4 regions of the Paenibacillus sp. MAH-35 genome follow, and region 1 is predicted to be linked to each of the others. Evidence: riboswitches for the same ligand, from Rfam matches in the RefSeq annotation. Region 1 holds a riboswitch; each other region holds the start of a gene.
What was found. A riboswitch is a leader RNA that binds a small molecule or an ion and turns the genes downstream of it on or off. The one in region 1 is predicted to bind cyclic di-GMP.
Positions count from the first base shown of each region.

Region 2: linked by a shared signal. The riboswitch ahead of AC3Y2E_RS18015 (hypothetical protein) and the one ahead of AC3Y2E_RS02595 (hypothetical protein) in region 1 are both predicted to bind cyclic di-GMP.
Region 3: linked by a shared signal. The riboswitch ahead of AC3Y2E_RS30635 (hypothetical protein) and the one ahead of AC3Y2E_RS02595 (hypothetical protein) in region 1 are both predicted to bind cyclic di-GMP.
Region 4: linked by a shared signal. The riboswitch ahead of AC3Y2E_RS04915 (HD-GYP domain-containing protein) and the one ahead of AC3Y2E_RS02595 (hypothetical protein) in region 1 are both predicted to bind cyclic di-GMP.

Region 1 is NZ_JBYUPU010000002.1:191,170-194,891, forward strand. Features, by position in the region: gene AC3Y2E_RS02585 (hypothetical protein) at 1-38, opposite strand, end outside; gene AC3Y2E_RS02590 (DUF3298 and DUF4163 domain-containing protein) at 490-1,119, opposite strand; gene AC3Y2E_RS02595 (hypothetical protein) at 1,672-1,875, opposite strand; cyclic di-GMP riboswitch class I at 2,014-2,100, opposite strand; gene AC3Y2E_RS02600 (class I SAM-dependent methyltransferase) at 2,175-3,017, opposite strand; gene dapA (4-hydroxy-tetrahydrodipicolinate synthase) at 3,109-3,722, opposite strand, start outside.
Region 2 is NZ_JBYUPU010000016.1:1,582-5,303, forward strand. Features, by position in the region: gene AC3Y2E_RS18000 (DUF3977 family protein) at 199-441, shown strand; gene AC3Y2E_RS18005 (universal stress protein) at 598-1,044, shown strand; gene AC3Y2E_RS18010 (sporulation protein YjcZ) at 1,229-1,351, shown strand; cyclic di-GMP riboswitch class I at 1,675-1,773, shown strand; gene AC3Y2E_RS18015 (hypothetical protein) at 1,974-2,267, shown strand; gene AC3Y2E_RS18020 (pirin family protein) at 2,590-3,363, opposite strand; gene AC3Y2E_RS18025 (MarR family winged helix-turn-helix transcriptional regulator) at 3,671-3,722, opposite strand, start outside.
Region 3 is NZ_JBYUPU010000050.1:20,717-24,438, reverse strand. Features, by position in the region: gene AC3Y2E_RS30640 (methyl-accepting chemotaxis protein) at 1-1,265, opposite strand, end outside; cyclic di-GMP riboswitch class I at 1,477-1,562, shown strand; gene AC3Y2E_RS30635 (hypothetical protein) at 1,626-1,892, shown strand; gene AC3Y2E_RS30630 (MOSC domain-containing protein) at 2,687-3,370, opposite strand; gene AC3Y2E_RS30625 (hypothetical protein) at 3,451-3,722, opposite strand, start outside.
Region 4 is NZ_JBYUPU010000003.1:343,699-347,420, reverse strand. Features, by position in the region: gene AC3Y2E_RS04920 (tRNA threonylcarbamoyladenosine dehydratase) at 96-848, shown strand; cyclic di-GMP riboswitch class I at 1,290-1,432, shown strand; gene AC3Y2E_RS04915 (HD-GYP domain-containing protein) at 1,541-2,182, shown strand; gene AC3Y2E_RS04910 (serine hydrolase) at 2,458-3,609, shown strand.

The DNA.
Region 1 (3,722 bases):
TTCTTATGCAATAAATCTTGTAGCATTCGTTTTAACATTGGCGTATCCTCCTTCGCCTTTTGGTTGTTATTACGCAGAAAATGGGACTTGGTTTCAAAGCTGCAAAATAATCAGCTTACGGGGCTTACGAACCTAGAACCCCTTATTGGCTAAAGTGCAGCGATTTGGAATTGTTACGAACTCCAGAGACATTATTTCCTGCATAAGTTCGCACTCCCGCCCATGTTCGACTCCATAAGGTAGCTGGGATTCGTTAGATCTGTTATGAAGTCTTGTTACGGCTATAAGTACGATATGGTTCGTTAGCTCAAGGTCATAAGCTCATAAGCTCATAAGCTCATAAGCTCGGCCTGCGGGCTTGCGTTCTTTACGCCGGAGGACAGAAGGCGCATTTGCTCGCTCGTCCAAAGCCGTGTATAAAAAAAGAGCGGCAAACCGCTCAAAAACGATTCTGTACTTTGTGTACCCCAAATCACGTGCGCCGAATCTTCAGACCACGGCGTGCTGAAGCTTGCCGATCGGTCCTTCGGGATCGGCTATATCCGCGATTTCCGTATACGGAATCGGGAAAGTCGGGAATCCGTAAGCGTAGGGCGTATATTCGTACAATTGGAAATACACGACAAGCTCGCTTGGAGTTAAATAATAGTCCTGATCCGGTCCGACTCCCTTGAACGTTTTGCCTTCCAGGATCGGCATGTCGTTCTCCTCGATTTGTCGCTTTAGAATCGCGTCAATATGCGCCTTATACCCGCTCCCATCGCGGAACAGATCATCGAAATCATAATCGTCCCCGTCCCACAAGTCCATCGTCAGCGACTTTTGCAGCGTGATGCCGTGAGCCGCTCCTTTTGCATAGGCGTAGTTTTGGAACACAATGCTGATCAGCCCGTTTTCGTTCAGCATGACCTCATAAATGCCGGTCATTTCCTTGTTTTTGTCCTCGACATAACCCTGATCGCGAATCATCTGGTAGACGAGCTTCAGAATCCGGTCGTTGATCTCATGCTGCGCTTTCCGGTTCGGCAGCCCGGTCAGCTGCGGATAGCGGATTTGCAGCCGCGGCTTGATCATCACTTTTTTCGATATTTGGGCCGATAAATTGCGGAATTCCATCATAGCGCCGGTACACCTCCTCCTCGCGGATCTTCGCCTAGTACTACCGATATTCAGCAGCAAGGAAAAGGTGCGCGCAAGATTGTATTTTTCCGGGAGAAGCCACAATTAAGCCTCGCATGATTTGAGAAAAACCTTTCGATAAAAACGTCCGGGCGATCCTTTGATGTACGAGCTATACGTTAGGTGCGCGGGAGACAGTGGGCACCTTCGGTCGGGAGCCGCTCGTTGATGGGGGTTGACGGCAACATACTCGTCTTCAATGAGGCTCGAAACCGTAAACCTCGTTCTTGCGGGCAAGAGTGTTCCTCTTCGCTGAACCGTACGCCCCGCGGGGAAATGTATGCACGCGGCTCTGAACAAAATAGGAGGCTTCGGCGAGGCTGTCGATTCATTATGGACAACCAAGTGGAAAGGGAAAAGTTACCTTCCACCGCTCCTATTCCGTGTCGATGCGACACTTGCTGACTCGACCGGGAAAGAGGCTCTGAACTATCAAAAAAACCTCCCGGCGTCCGGAAGGCTTCCTTTGTTCGTATTCGGCTCGATTCGGACTTAGTTTCCTTTGTATTCCTGGCATGACAAGCAGGTCGTCACATTGACGCAGGTCGGATGGATGGGACCGGTAAACTTGGTGCAATAAATGGGGGTTTTGTACTCCACATTCGAGGAAATTAAGGAGCAATATTTGCAATTGCCGATCAGTTCGACCGTTAACCGGTGCAAATCGCTTTTCAACTGCATCACTTCATCGTTCATACGCGCATCACCCCCAGATTAAGGTCACGAATGACGTCAGGCACCGCTTCTCTCCAAGCGTTCCTAAGCCTCCAACACAAAAAAAGACGACGCCCTAAAGCGACGTCCGTCCGGTTTGATGACGACATGCATCAGCTTATGGGCAACCCGGCTGTCATGGCGAAGTTCGCTGTAGACCCGTGGCTTTGCGCCCCTGGCTTTCGCCCAGGTTTGCCTTTATCCGATAATTCCTATCAACTATGCCCATAGTACCACATATTCCCGAAGTCATTAATAGGCATTTTGGACTATTTTGAGACTTAAGGCGCAAATGCCAAAATCCGCAGCCTCCAGTAATCGGCCACCCAGCGTCCGTCCCGGAACAAGGCCGGGCGCGCCAGACGTTTCACTTCCTCGTACGCTTCTTCTTTCCGGGCATCGGTCAGTCCGGTGAAAAAGACGCCGCCGAACATATCCAGCCAATGGTCCAGTCCCCTCTCGCCGTCCTCCAGCGGAGTAGGCCGCGAATAGTGCAGCGCATATCCGACACGGAAGCCGGAAGCTTCAAGCAGTGCCGCATATTGTCCGACCGATGGGAAATACCACGGATTACGCGGCTCCGGATCGACGCCGAAGTTCTCCAGCGTCCGGTAAATCGCCGCAACGATCGCGCCCACATTGTCTTTCCCGCCGAACTCGGCTACGAAACGTCCGCCTGGGACAAGGACGTTCCGGACGGCCCGGACGACGCCCTCCGGGCGCTTCATCCAGTGCAGGGCGGCGTTGGACATTACGGCGTCGAACCTCCGGTCCGTCTCGTACGATTGGCCGTCCGCCACCTCGAAGACCAGCTCCGGATATTTCGTCCGGGCCGCTTCGATCATCTCCGCCGAAAAATCGATCCCTTGTACCGCCGCTCCCCGGTCCGCCAGCACCCGGCACAAATCGCCGGTTCCGCAGCCGACGTCAAGCACCGCTTCGCCCGGTTGTACATCCAGCAGATCGACAAGCGATTTGCCGAACTCGGACACAAAACCGAGTCTCGAATCGTACAAGGCGGCATTCCAGCCGCTTGACGACTCCGGACGTCTACCGGCACCCGTACCACCTGTTGCGGCGCTCACGCCGTCTCCGTCTTTCTGACCATAGGGTTCCATTCTCATTTTCACGCACATCCTTCCTTCTACTTAATAGTAATTGTGAAGGATGTTTCGTTATTGGTCCAATATATGAAATGGATAATATTTATAGTTTTCACCTATCACAAGAAAGCAACTCTGCCAGCTTCCGCTCCAGTTCTTCGCTGACCGGCGTCATCGGAAGCCTTACCCGATCCGAAAGCAGCAACCCGGTTTGCTTCATCATCCATTTTACCGGCGAAGGGTTCGGTTCGGCGAACAGCAGGCCGATTAGCGGCACAAGCTCGTCGAACTTCGCTCTCGCTTCCAGCCAGCGGCCTAGAGAGAACTGCTCATACACCTCGACAAAACGGCCGGTATACATATTCGCGGAAGCCATCATCGCTCCGCTCGCACCGCAGCATAAAGCTGCGAAGAAGTATAGGTCGTCCCCGCACAGCAGCGCCTTGTCCGTATGGCCGGACAGCTCGATGAAGTTGCGGACTCCGCCGGTGCTCTCTTTGATTCCCGCCACACCTTCGATCCCGAGAATCGCGGCGATGTCGCCGGAGGTCAGCTCCAGGCCGGTCCGGTGCGGGATATGGTAGGCGACGACCGGGAGTCCGACATCGGCGACCCGCCGGTAATGCTCCATCACTCCCTGCTTCGACGGACGGTTGTAATACGGCGTCACGACGAGCGCGCCGTCCGCTCCCAGCGTCTGAGCCTGCTTCGTCAGGCTTACCGCTT
Region 2 (3,722 bases), on a different contig from region 1:
ATCTATCCGAGCAGAGGGTTACCTGTCCTGTTTATTTGTTCGTTTGTTTGTTTGTTTGTTTGTTTGTTCATTTAATGATTGTTAGGTGCGATCAGCTTTCGAATTACGAAAATAATATTCGTTAGCTCATAAGTCTTATTTTACCAGCGAATCCAATCGAAGTCCAACTGACCTATCAAGCCAAGGCAGGTGCGTCTCATGAAGCAATTTGTAGAGTTCGGCATCGGAAACCGGTGGCTGGTACGCACGGAATTTGAGCAGGAAGACGGCACTGAGTATGAACGGCGAGGCATCCACTGGCCCCGCCGGGTGATTTCCCTGTACGTTCGTATATGGGTCGGCAGGAGCGTGTTCATTCTGGATACGTCCGAGGGTGTCCGGTTTGACCGGAAACCGCGGAAAACATTCAAGCTTGTAATCGGAATCCAGGGGACGCCCTAAGTTGGAGCGGATGAAGCAGGGCTGTTTTGACCGTGGCATATTGGGGTATAGATGTAGGATGTACTGCAACCGCTTGTGATGTTTCTCACAGTATCCGGACATGACGAGTGGTACGCTGAAATAAGAACGATCTATCTAACAAAAGAGGTGCTGTATATGCCATTTCAACATGTACTGGTCGCATATGACGGATCGGAGCAAGCCCAGTCGGCGCTCTTGCGCGCAAAGGAGCTCGTTCGCAGCATACCGGGCTCGCGGCTTACGATCGCCCATGTATTCCATTATCCGAACCTGGTCGTAGGCGAAGCGATGATCGCCGCGCCGGTGCGCATGGAGCTGGACGAGTTGTCCGACTCGGAGAGAACGCTGGACGAAGCCAAGGAGCTGGCGACGGATTTGCCGAATGCGGCGACTGCGCTGCTTCAAGGAGATCCGGCGCGCGCCCTGCTCGATTACGCCGAAGAGCTGCAAGCGGATCTGATCGTAATCGGCAGCAGAGGGCTCAGCACGCTGAAGGAGCTGTTCCTCGGCAGTGTCAGCCATTATGTGGTGCAGCATGCGAAAGTCCCCGTTCTTGTCATCAAAAATCCGGACGACCTGTAAGCGGAGTGCCGCAAACCGGTATTGATAAAAAGTTACGTTCGCCGGGACATCTGTACAGTCCGTTACCCGCCCCTCCTCATATTGTAGATCGTGTGGTTCATTCATCCCGACTGTCAATCGGGCCGCCCGGCCGGTTGCAACGGATGTCGGCCGCACAATCATGAAATATCGAGGAGGACTGACCATGGGATACGTTGGCGGTGCAGGATGCGGTTGCGGCCCGGGAGTTGGAGGCTTGTTTACTTCGACAGGCGTAATTCTGGTACTGTTCATCTTGCTTGTTATCGTCAGCCGGGCTTGGATCTAAGGGCTGATCGGCAAGCCGGGGAATCGGGTTAACGCCCGATTCCTTTCTTTTTGAGAGGAACGTGTCCATTTTTAGCGGACTGAACTATCTGGCTCCCAGAAAAAAACTTATTTTGCGCAGGGGCATTCATCGCGAAAAAGGATAAAAATAGTAACCATATGGAATATACCGGGAATAGTTGTCGAAAAAAAGAAGAAAATTGCAAATAATCGGGGCATTTTTCCCGGAATTAGGTACAAAGGAGGATGCGAAGAAGGGGCTTCTCCCCTATTCTAAGAAGGAAGACGCGATACATACCATACCATACCTAACTTCGATTACCTCCCGACAAACGGCAAACCCGGCTAAAGCCGGCGACGCAAAGCTAGAGGGGCTAAAGCAGCAGGTCGGAATCGACCTTGCCAAGCCAGCCAGCTGCCGAACGATTTGGATCGGAGTTTTTTGTAATATAGGAAGTTGTGCCAAGCAATTTCTTATGGATAACGGGAGCTTCCAAAGGAACAGCGATGGGCTACGAAGCAGGTCTGCGCTTTTGGGGGATTTTTTTGTATGCCAGGGGTCGGGGAACGGGAGCAGGACCAGTATCGGCTCTTCATCACTTGGGCGAAGGAGCTGAATCATTATGGAGGAACGGCACGCATCGGCGGAGCAAGGGTATTACCTGAAGATGGGGAACGACTTTGTCGGCATGTATCGTTCGAAGGAAGGGCCGAAGCTTTTTTTTAACCGGGACAAGTACCGGCTGAACGATTCGAAGTGGGATGTGGAGCTCGTCGTCGGGCGGCACAACAATCTGTTTATTTTTTATTGGCAGGGCGAGAGGAAGATTTCGTTCCGGTTCAGCAAAAATTTGGATCGGGTCATTCAATTGTACCGGCTGCTTCAAGAATATTTGGCCGCTCCACGGACGGTATAGGAGCGGATCTTCCGCGGTCGGCCGGGACGGCCGGACCGTACACGGGATAAAGCAGCTTTCGTGCCGTGCGTGGTGCGAGAGCTCTTTATCCCGTTTTTTTCTGCCGCCGCCAGCGCCCGGGTTATGCTTTCCGCCGCCGGAACACGCAGTCAGGGCAGGTCCGTAAGCGGTCTCCTGCCTTGACTGGCGGCACATCGTGCATACCGACTCATTATGAGGTGCAAATCATACCGGGGCGTTGGATTAGGAGTCCGGTTTTCGCAGCTTATGCATGTGAGGCTTCTCATTGCCGGTTTCGACAGAGAGTCGGTATCCGGTGCGATCAGCGTTTGTTATACAGCGGATAATCGGTTTCCGAGGGCACGTCGATCGCGACGAGTCGCAGAGCTTCACCTGCCGCTGCTCTCACAACGGCTGAGCCGCTAGTCCCGCCTGCGTCCAATACGGCGAAATCTTTGGAATGCAGCGCCGACGGTTCGTCATCGGCCGAACCGAGAGATCCGGTGCCGCGAATCGCCAGAACCGCCATCGAACGTCCCGCCGCCAGCTCCAGCACATATTCGCCGCCCGCCTGTATTGTAATATCCCGCATATGCGCATCCACCTTCAGCGCTACCGGCGATTGCCCGCCGATGACTTCTTTGACGGTGACGCCCTCGTGTTCTTGAACCGGGAACTGCTCGTGCTCGAATTGGCGATAGGTCGGCTGATCGTAACGTGTTTGGCGAAGGTCGGGCTCGAACCAGATCTGAAATCCTTCCATATCCGGTCCGACAAAACGTTCCTCGTGGGAGACGCCCGATCCCGTCTGCATCACTTGCGCTCCGCCGGCTCCAATCGTACTCTTGGTGCCCAGCGAGTCTCCGTGCACAGCCTTGCCTTGGATCACATAGGTGACAATCTCGAAGGCCTGATGCGGGTGCGGGGGAATATAGCCATCCTCGGGCGTAAACGCCCACGCCCAGTAGAAGAGAGGACCGACACGTTTCACGGCACCGCCTTCACCGGGAAATCCGATCGGCTTCTGCTCGATAATTTTACCTCCGTCAAACGCTCCCGTTCCTTGCTGAGCTGGTGAAAAACGTTGAATATTCATAGCGAATCAGCCTCCATACCTAGAATAATGGCACATACACAACACACTTCAACAAAGACGGATAGGAAATCATATATCAATAAAAATCTTAATTTTAAGTTAAAATGGTGCAAAAAAATAGTATGCCGCAAGTATCTAGCAACTGCGCTGCGTACATGACGCTTGCGGCTGGGAGGAGTAACGCCGGATCGGATTTCGGGAATCGGATCATGCAGGAAACCGAAGCGGTCTGCATGGCTAGCCGACCGCCGTTGTTACCCCGGACGGTTGTCTGACCGCTGGTCTGTCGGTCTGCCTAGCAGGACGCTCACTTGAAGCTTTGTTCTGCGGTCAGGCCCAGCTTTTTGAGCAGCTCGGAT
Region 3 (3,722 bases), on a different contig from region 1:
ATCGCCGCATTCAGAGCGAGCAGGTTCGTCTGTCCGGCGATGGTCGAGATGAGCGATGTAATCGATCCGATCTCGTCGGATAACCGGCCCAACCGTTCCATGGAGCCGGACGCGCTGTTGACGGCACCCTGAATGGCCGTCATCTGTCGTCTGTTGCCGCGCACCTGCTCGCTTCCCTGTTCGGCGAGCAAGTACGCCTGATTGGACGAATCGGCTGCGGTTACCGCCGACTCCGCGATCCGCTGGACACCCTGCGCCATCTCCTCCATCGCTTTGGCGCTTTCCTCCGAGCTCGTCAACTGCCGCTCGGTACCGGCCGCTACCTGCTCGATCGACATGGCGACGTGGCGGGCAGCTTCCGATGTCTGCTCCGATCCTCCGTGCAGCGTCTCGGCGTTCTCGGCGACGACGTCCGACGTCTCGCGGATGCGCCCGATCATCTCGCGGATATTGCCGATCATGACGCCGAAGTAGGCGGACAGCTCGCCGATCTCGTCCTTGCGCCGGATCGAGACCGATTCGGTCAGATCCCCGCCGGCCACTTTCTGAGTAATCCGGGTCAGTTCGCGAACCGGCCTGATGATCCATACGATGACGGCGATCATCATTGCCACGGCGATCGTCCCGGTGAGGAGGCCGACCAGCAAGCTGGTTCTCAGCTTGGCGTCCAGCTGATGCTGTACGTTCGCATAATCGAAATCAATACCCAAAATGGCCGTAACGCCGCCATTCTCATCGCGTATCGCACTCAAAATACTGACCCATGTCCCATAATCGTCGGAAAATACGTCGGATACCCCGATCTCGCCGCTCTCCGCCGCCCGGATCGCTTTCGTAAATGCCGGAGGCAGCTCGTACGGAGTGGAAGGCTGGAAGCCGGAATCGGCAAGCGATTTGTTCGCGAGCATGATCGTCATCGCGGTTTTGCCCCCGGATTCGATCGTTCCGGGATAGAGCAGATACGTATTGGCCACGCCGCCCGATCCGGTGTACAGGTCCATATAAGGTTGAATAAGGGCAATGCCCGGCTGTGCCAGATCGGCTTTTTTGTTGGTCTTGATAAAGTCTTTGAGCGAAGCGAACTTTCCGGCATGCTGCTCGACAGACTTGTGCACCATCTGCTGGTACTGTTTGAGCTCGTTATAATACTGATCCTTTTGCTGCAAATAAGAAATTGCGGCTTGTCCGGCCGTCATCAGCAGTGCGCACAGCGCGGCGAAAAAGCTCAGCTTGGCAATGATGCTCCGGCTCCAATGAGTAGACATGCTCGTTCCCCCTATATATGGATTTCCCTTCCGCCATCTCGGCATCCGGGTATACTTTTTATTCGACAAGAACCAACACAAAGTGAATAGTGCTAAAGCAGCAAAACGAGTGCTCGAATTTCATCTTGACTTGGAAGATTTCGTCTAGAAAAATGTCCCGTAATATTGTATAGTAGAAGGTAATACGGGTATGAAAGCGCGTTTCTGAGCAGGACGATAAAGGCAAACCGGACGAAAGTCCGGGACGCAAAGCCGACGGGCCTAAGGAGGATTCTCTAAGGCGGCCGGGTTGCCGAAAATGGTTGGAGGCGAAGCTGCTCCATCAACATTCGGTAGACTACACTTCTTAGGAGGAACTGTATGTTGAAGGAAAGATATTACTCGACGGTGGAGTATTTTGACAAATTTGGCAAAGTGAGCAAGCAGATCGACATCTATTGCGAGCTCGGCAAAAAACCGACTGTCGGCGATTTCGTCGAAGCGTTCAAAAATTCCGGTCATGAAGTGGAGCTTACCGATTTCTTGAATCTCACCTTCAAGCCAAGACAGCCGCTGGCTACTTCCGTTACGTCGATTAAAGTAGTCCGGACGATCAAAGATCATACGTTCAAGCCTTGTGCTTGCTAATAGAGGAAATATGGAAAGACCGGCAAAGTCCAGCCTTCGGATGAAGGTTGAGCCTTGCCGGTCTTTTTTGGGTAGATCAAAGTTTCCACCGTACTAAAACGGGGATGGGGCCATCTGCTTGTCGAGTCAGCAAGTGCCGCAAGTGCCGCAAGTGCCACAAGTGCTCCAAGTGCGGCAGTACTGCAAAGTCGCCTATCGTGGGCGGCCGTTTAGCTTTAGCCTGTTGTCCAGCTCCAAGCGGGGACAGAACCGAATAAGAGCGGTTTGTGAGGCTGTCGATTCATTGTGGACAACCAAGTGGAAAGGGAAAAGATTACCTTCTGGCGAGTTTTGTCTGGAATCCCCTACCTTACAATCCTTATTCAATCAAGGGATTCCGGACAACCTGTTTGAGCAGAAGAAGGTAACTTTTCACTTGGAACGGTCTTGCTAACACTTCTACACAATGAATCGACAGTCTCGTTTGTATGCTTTATTTTGTCCGAAAACTGGCCTGGACACGGAATAAGAGCGATTAGGAGCTGTTAAAATCGGCGAAAAGGGTGCAGACGCGACCAGTTGGTTGAAATAAGGGGTGCAGACCGCCTCTATTCGTGTTAGTTATTTGAAAAGGCCGAAAATAGGGTACTAAAGGCTCCTATTTGGTTGGTTAGAGTTGGTTAGTTAGCTCATTAGTTAATTAGTTAATTAGTTAACTAGTTAGCCAGTTTGCCATTTAACTAACCCGCACATATGTCGTTTCAGCGAAGACAAAACGCGGTCTGCTCGCAAGAACGAGGATGCAGAGCCGAGGGTTACGGCTTCCCGTTTAACCGCTCGCCCTCGGACGGTTCGGTTCCTGCGATTCGTTTCTCGAAGGAGGCCCGCCAGTTGCCCGACAGCTCCTCTACTGCCAGCAGGGCGGCAATGCCGTCCAGGTTGATCTTGTCGTGATGTTTGATCGTGTTGGCGTATTGAACGGTTATGCCGAGCGGGTGCCGGCGCTCCAAGGTCAGAGGGGCGTTCCGGTCGAACAGTCCCGGCGTCAGCACGCGGCAATAAAAGCCGGTGTAGCCCGTATGCTGCACCCGCAGCGCGAGGTCCGGGATATCGTATTTTTTGGCCAGCTTGTGACACGGCTGCCTCGGCTGCGTCACTTGAAGCCGTACCTCTCCCGAGGCGTAAATATCGCCGATGCACACCCGGTCCTCTGTCATGCCGAGCACCGTCAAATTTTCCCCGAACGCCCCGTAATGCATAGTCCGGTTCAACTCGCGCTCCCAGTAAGCATAATGCTCGAACGGATAGACGCATACGGCTTTGTCCGGCCCCCCGTGGTGGACGAGATCGGCCTGGCCGTCGCCTGCAAAATTGGTTGCGGTCAGCAGGACCGGACCTTGCTCCGCCGGCTGCTTGAAGATCCCCGTTTCTACTGCGGCGCCTTTGTAGATGAACGACTGCGGTTTTCCGACATTAAGCGATACGATGCGAATATCCATAACTCCGATCTCCTTTATACGATCCTCTCTGTACAGCATACACGCTGAGAGGATGGCCATCAACTCAAGCCGGCGGGAGATCAGCGTATTTCGTTGCGTTCCGGACTAAGCTCGTATAGGGTCCGGTCTTGACTGTCGTATGCGATCAGTTTGTCTTGGGGATTCCATGTCGATGAACGTGCCGGCAGCGCCCGGATCACTTGATAAAGGCCATTTTGCACCGTGACGTCCTGGGATACGCCGTCCTGCCAGACGACCTGCAGTCTGGCGATCGCAGGATCATTTATTTGGCCGGAGTAGTAAAAAAACCTGTAGTCCTCTATTGTGGTCATCCCTCCGCGGAAATCTACTT
Region 4 (3,722 bases), on a different contig from region 1:
TATTTCACAACAGTCGATAATAGCATACGACGGGCCCGCTTCCGGAGCATTTCCTCCGGCGGCGGAGCGCCCGGATCTAGCGAAGGGGATTGAATATGCTGCATCAATTTTCGCGAACGGAACTGGCGATCGGCCCCGAAGGACTGGACGTGTTGAAGGGCAGTACGGTTGCCGTGCTCGGCATCGGCGGAGTCGGCTCGATTGCGGCGGAAGCGCTTGTTCGTACCGGCGTCGGACGCGTGATCATGGTGGACAAGGATGTCGTCGATATTACGAATATTAACCGCCAGATTCATGCGCTGACGACTACCGTCGGGCAACCGAAGGCCGAGCTGATGCGCGACCGGGTCAAGCTGATCAATCCGGATTGCGATGCGATCGCGCTGCGGATGTTTTACACCGAGGAGACGTACGAGAAGTTTTTCGACTATCCGCTCGACTACGTGCTGGACGCCTCCGATACGGTGACATACAAGATCCATCTCATCAAAGAATGCCTGAAACGCAAAATACCGATCATCTCCAGCATGGGGGCGGCGAACAAGATGGACCCCACGCAGTTCCGCGTGGCGGACATCTCGCAGACGTCGGTTGACCCGCTCGCCCGCGTCATCCGCCAGAAGCTGCGCAAGGACGGGATCAAAAAAGGCGTCAAGGTCGTCTTCTCGACCGAGGAGCCGATTAAGCCGCGCGGTGACGTTACGCAGCGGATCGTGCCGGAGAACGCTCCGGATATCCGCAAAGCGCAGCAGCCGCCGGCCAGCAACTCGTTTGTACCGCCTGTAGCCGGCCTGATCATGGTCAGTGTCGTCGTACGCGACCTGCTCGAGAGAGCCGGGAAAGCCTGACGCCTAACCGGACCGCATATGGGGCGGACACGAAACGGGGCTGTCTGCACATTCACTTTTGAGAATATTGTGCGCCGTTCGAACCGATGTGCCTCGGGATAAAGGACTTCAGCCTCCACGTGACCGTGGAAGTTGAGGTCCTTTCGTTTGAAAACGGGGACGTTTTCCTGTGATCTGTGATGCAACACTATTGGAATAGCCTTATTTGATTTGGTTGTGATTCGTTTGGATGGTGACCCTTTATTCGACAAAAGGCGAGCCTGATCGTTGCGAAAAACGCACTTAATTCGTGATTATACATTACAAATCGAGAGCATGTGAGGAATATCGACATTTTTTTTGATTTTGCATGACAAAAATATACAAATCGGTTACAATCAAACTAATTGCACATATTCAATAAAAACAATAGGATGATGGAACTAAATACTTGTTCATAATCGAATCCAAAGGCACACTTATCGAAAGATAAGGCCGCAAAACCATTGGGGCTACCATGTAATTTGTCCCATATTCGCGCCGAGAACCGCCGGTTGCGAATATGGGATGCAACCGTATTACGTCATGCCAGCCAGGTCGCCGAACTATGAGACGGGACCCCTCTAACCTGAGGGTTTTTTTGTTGATCGGAACCCCGCGATTATCAGGCCGACACACGATTTCAGCTTATTGCCGATGAAGGGGGAGAAGTAATGCTGTACGCGATCAACCGTCTTTTGCAGCGATTGTCGGATAAAGACAGGGAGACGTTCGAACATGTAGGCCGGGTCGGGGCGCTCGCCCAGTGCTGGGTCACGCATTATCCGTTGGCCGGACCGGAGGACCGGCAAGTTTTTATTGTGGGATGCTGTGTGCATGATGTAGGGAAAATTAAAATCGAAACAGCCATTTTGCAAAAAACGTGCAAGCTTGACCAGGGCGAATGGGACCGGATGCGGACGCATCCCGAATCGGGCAGCGAACTGCTGATGCAGGAAGGGATGAAAGATGCCCGGCTGCTGGATATCGTCAAGTATCATCATGAGCGGTGGGACGGGTCCGGTTATCCGACGGGGCTCGGCAGCAGCCGGATTCCCCGGTTGGCCCGCATGTGCTCGATCGTGGACGCGTTCGACGCCATGACCTCGGACAGGCCTTACAAAAAAGGAAAAACGGTCGAACAGGCCAAGGTAGAACTTCTCGAGCAAAGCGGCATCCAGTTCGATGAAGAGCTGGTGCGGCAATTTCTGAGCTTGCCGGATCATCTGTTGCGCAATCCTCCGGCGGTGAGGCTGGATGAAGTGGCGGAACAGGGAGATTTGTTTTACGAGTTGACCTCGCACCGCAAAAACTGAATACAAGCAGCTCCGTTCTGCGCACAATCCGAAGCCCGAACCTGCCCGCCTCCTGTCTAGGAAGCGGAGCGCGTTCGGGTTTCGCCGCGAAATTCAATGAATTAAGGTGCCGTTAAGGTACGGTTTGAAGTCAGGTAAGCTTCGTCCGGTACAATACGACTAGTACAAAGTCGGAGGCGCGGCTGGAGAACGGCTGGATGGCCGCCGAACCCGTTGATGGCAGACACGTAAGTTTGACTTGTATCAGGTAATCAATGACCGGGAGGAGACTTATCTTGAAACTTTGGATGTGGATCGGAATTGGCGTCGGGACGTTGCTTGCAGGTGCGGTTATTTGGATCGGGGGGACGGCGTATTGGGCGAAAAAAGCGAATGCCGACTATGTATGGAAATTCGTAACGAACAATCCGGAGAAGGCGGCCATTACGCTTCGGAGGGACGGTCAAACGATTGCGCAGTCGAATTCGGACCGGGTCATGCCGCTGGCGAGCGCCGTGAAAACGATGATTGCGATCGAGTATGCGAAGCAGGCCGCGGCCGGCACGATTCATCCGGAAGAGCGGGTGCCGCTGTCTGTGCTGGACCGTTACTATTTGCCGAATCTGGACGGAGGGGCTCATCCGGCCTGGCTGGCGTATATCGAGGAAAGCTCGAAGGCCGAAGGCGACGCCGTGACGCTGGAAGAGGTGGCGAAAGGCATGATCCGGTACAGCTCAAACGCCAATACCGACTATTTGCAGGATAAGCTTGGTCTGGAGCGGATTCACGGGACTATCGCCGAGCTCGGACTCCGGCATCACGAGCCGTTGTTCCCGCTTAACGGGGCGCTGCTTATCCCGTACGAACTGATGAAGGGGTATTCCGGGCTCGACGGGAATGAGGCGAAGGCGAAAGCCAAGGAGGAGCTGTTCGCCATGCCTGCCGATGTGTTCCGGGCGATGGCCGTCCAGACAAGCGGCAAGCTGAAGGCGGATGCGGACGGTTCCTACAAGCGGGAGGCGAACCTGCGGAGCTGGTACGATCCGGAGTTCGACCGGTTCTATTCCGACCGTCTGACCGGATCGACCACACAGGAGTATGCCTCGGTTATGGCTAAGCTGAACGGCCGCGACCATTTCACTGCGGAGGTGCACCGGTACCTGGACCCGGTGATGGAGGGGCTGATGGAAAACCCGGCGAACCGGGAGCTGTTCCGGCATGCCGGCCGCAAGGGCGGGTCGACGGCGTACGTGCTGACGGATGCGATCTATGCGACCGCGAAGGACGGCACCCGGACCGAGCTGGCTTTATTTTTCAACGGTCTGAACGCCGTCGAGATGATGAAGTTGTCGGCCAGTCTGAACGCCTTCGAGCTGAAGCTGCTGACAGAGCCGTTATACGCGGAAACGGTCGGCCGCAAGATCGGGAGCGGGGAAGCCCGGCCGTAATTTCTGAACCTGATTGCAATCCGCAATCCGCAAACTGCAACCCGGCCGATTCAGCCGCGGTTAAGGCTCCGTTAAGGTTCCGGTAAGCGAATGCGCCAGCCGGTTATGATACA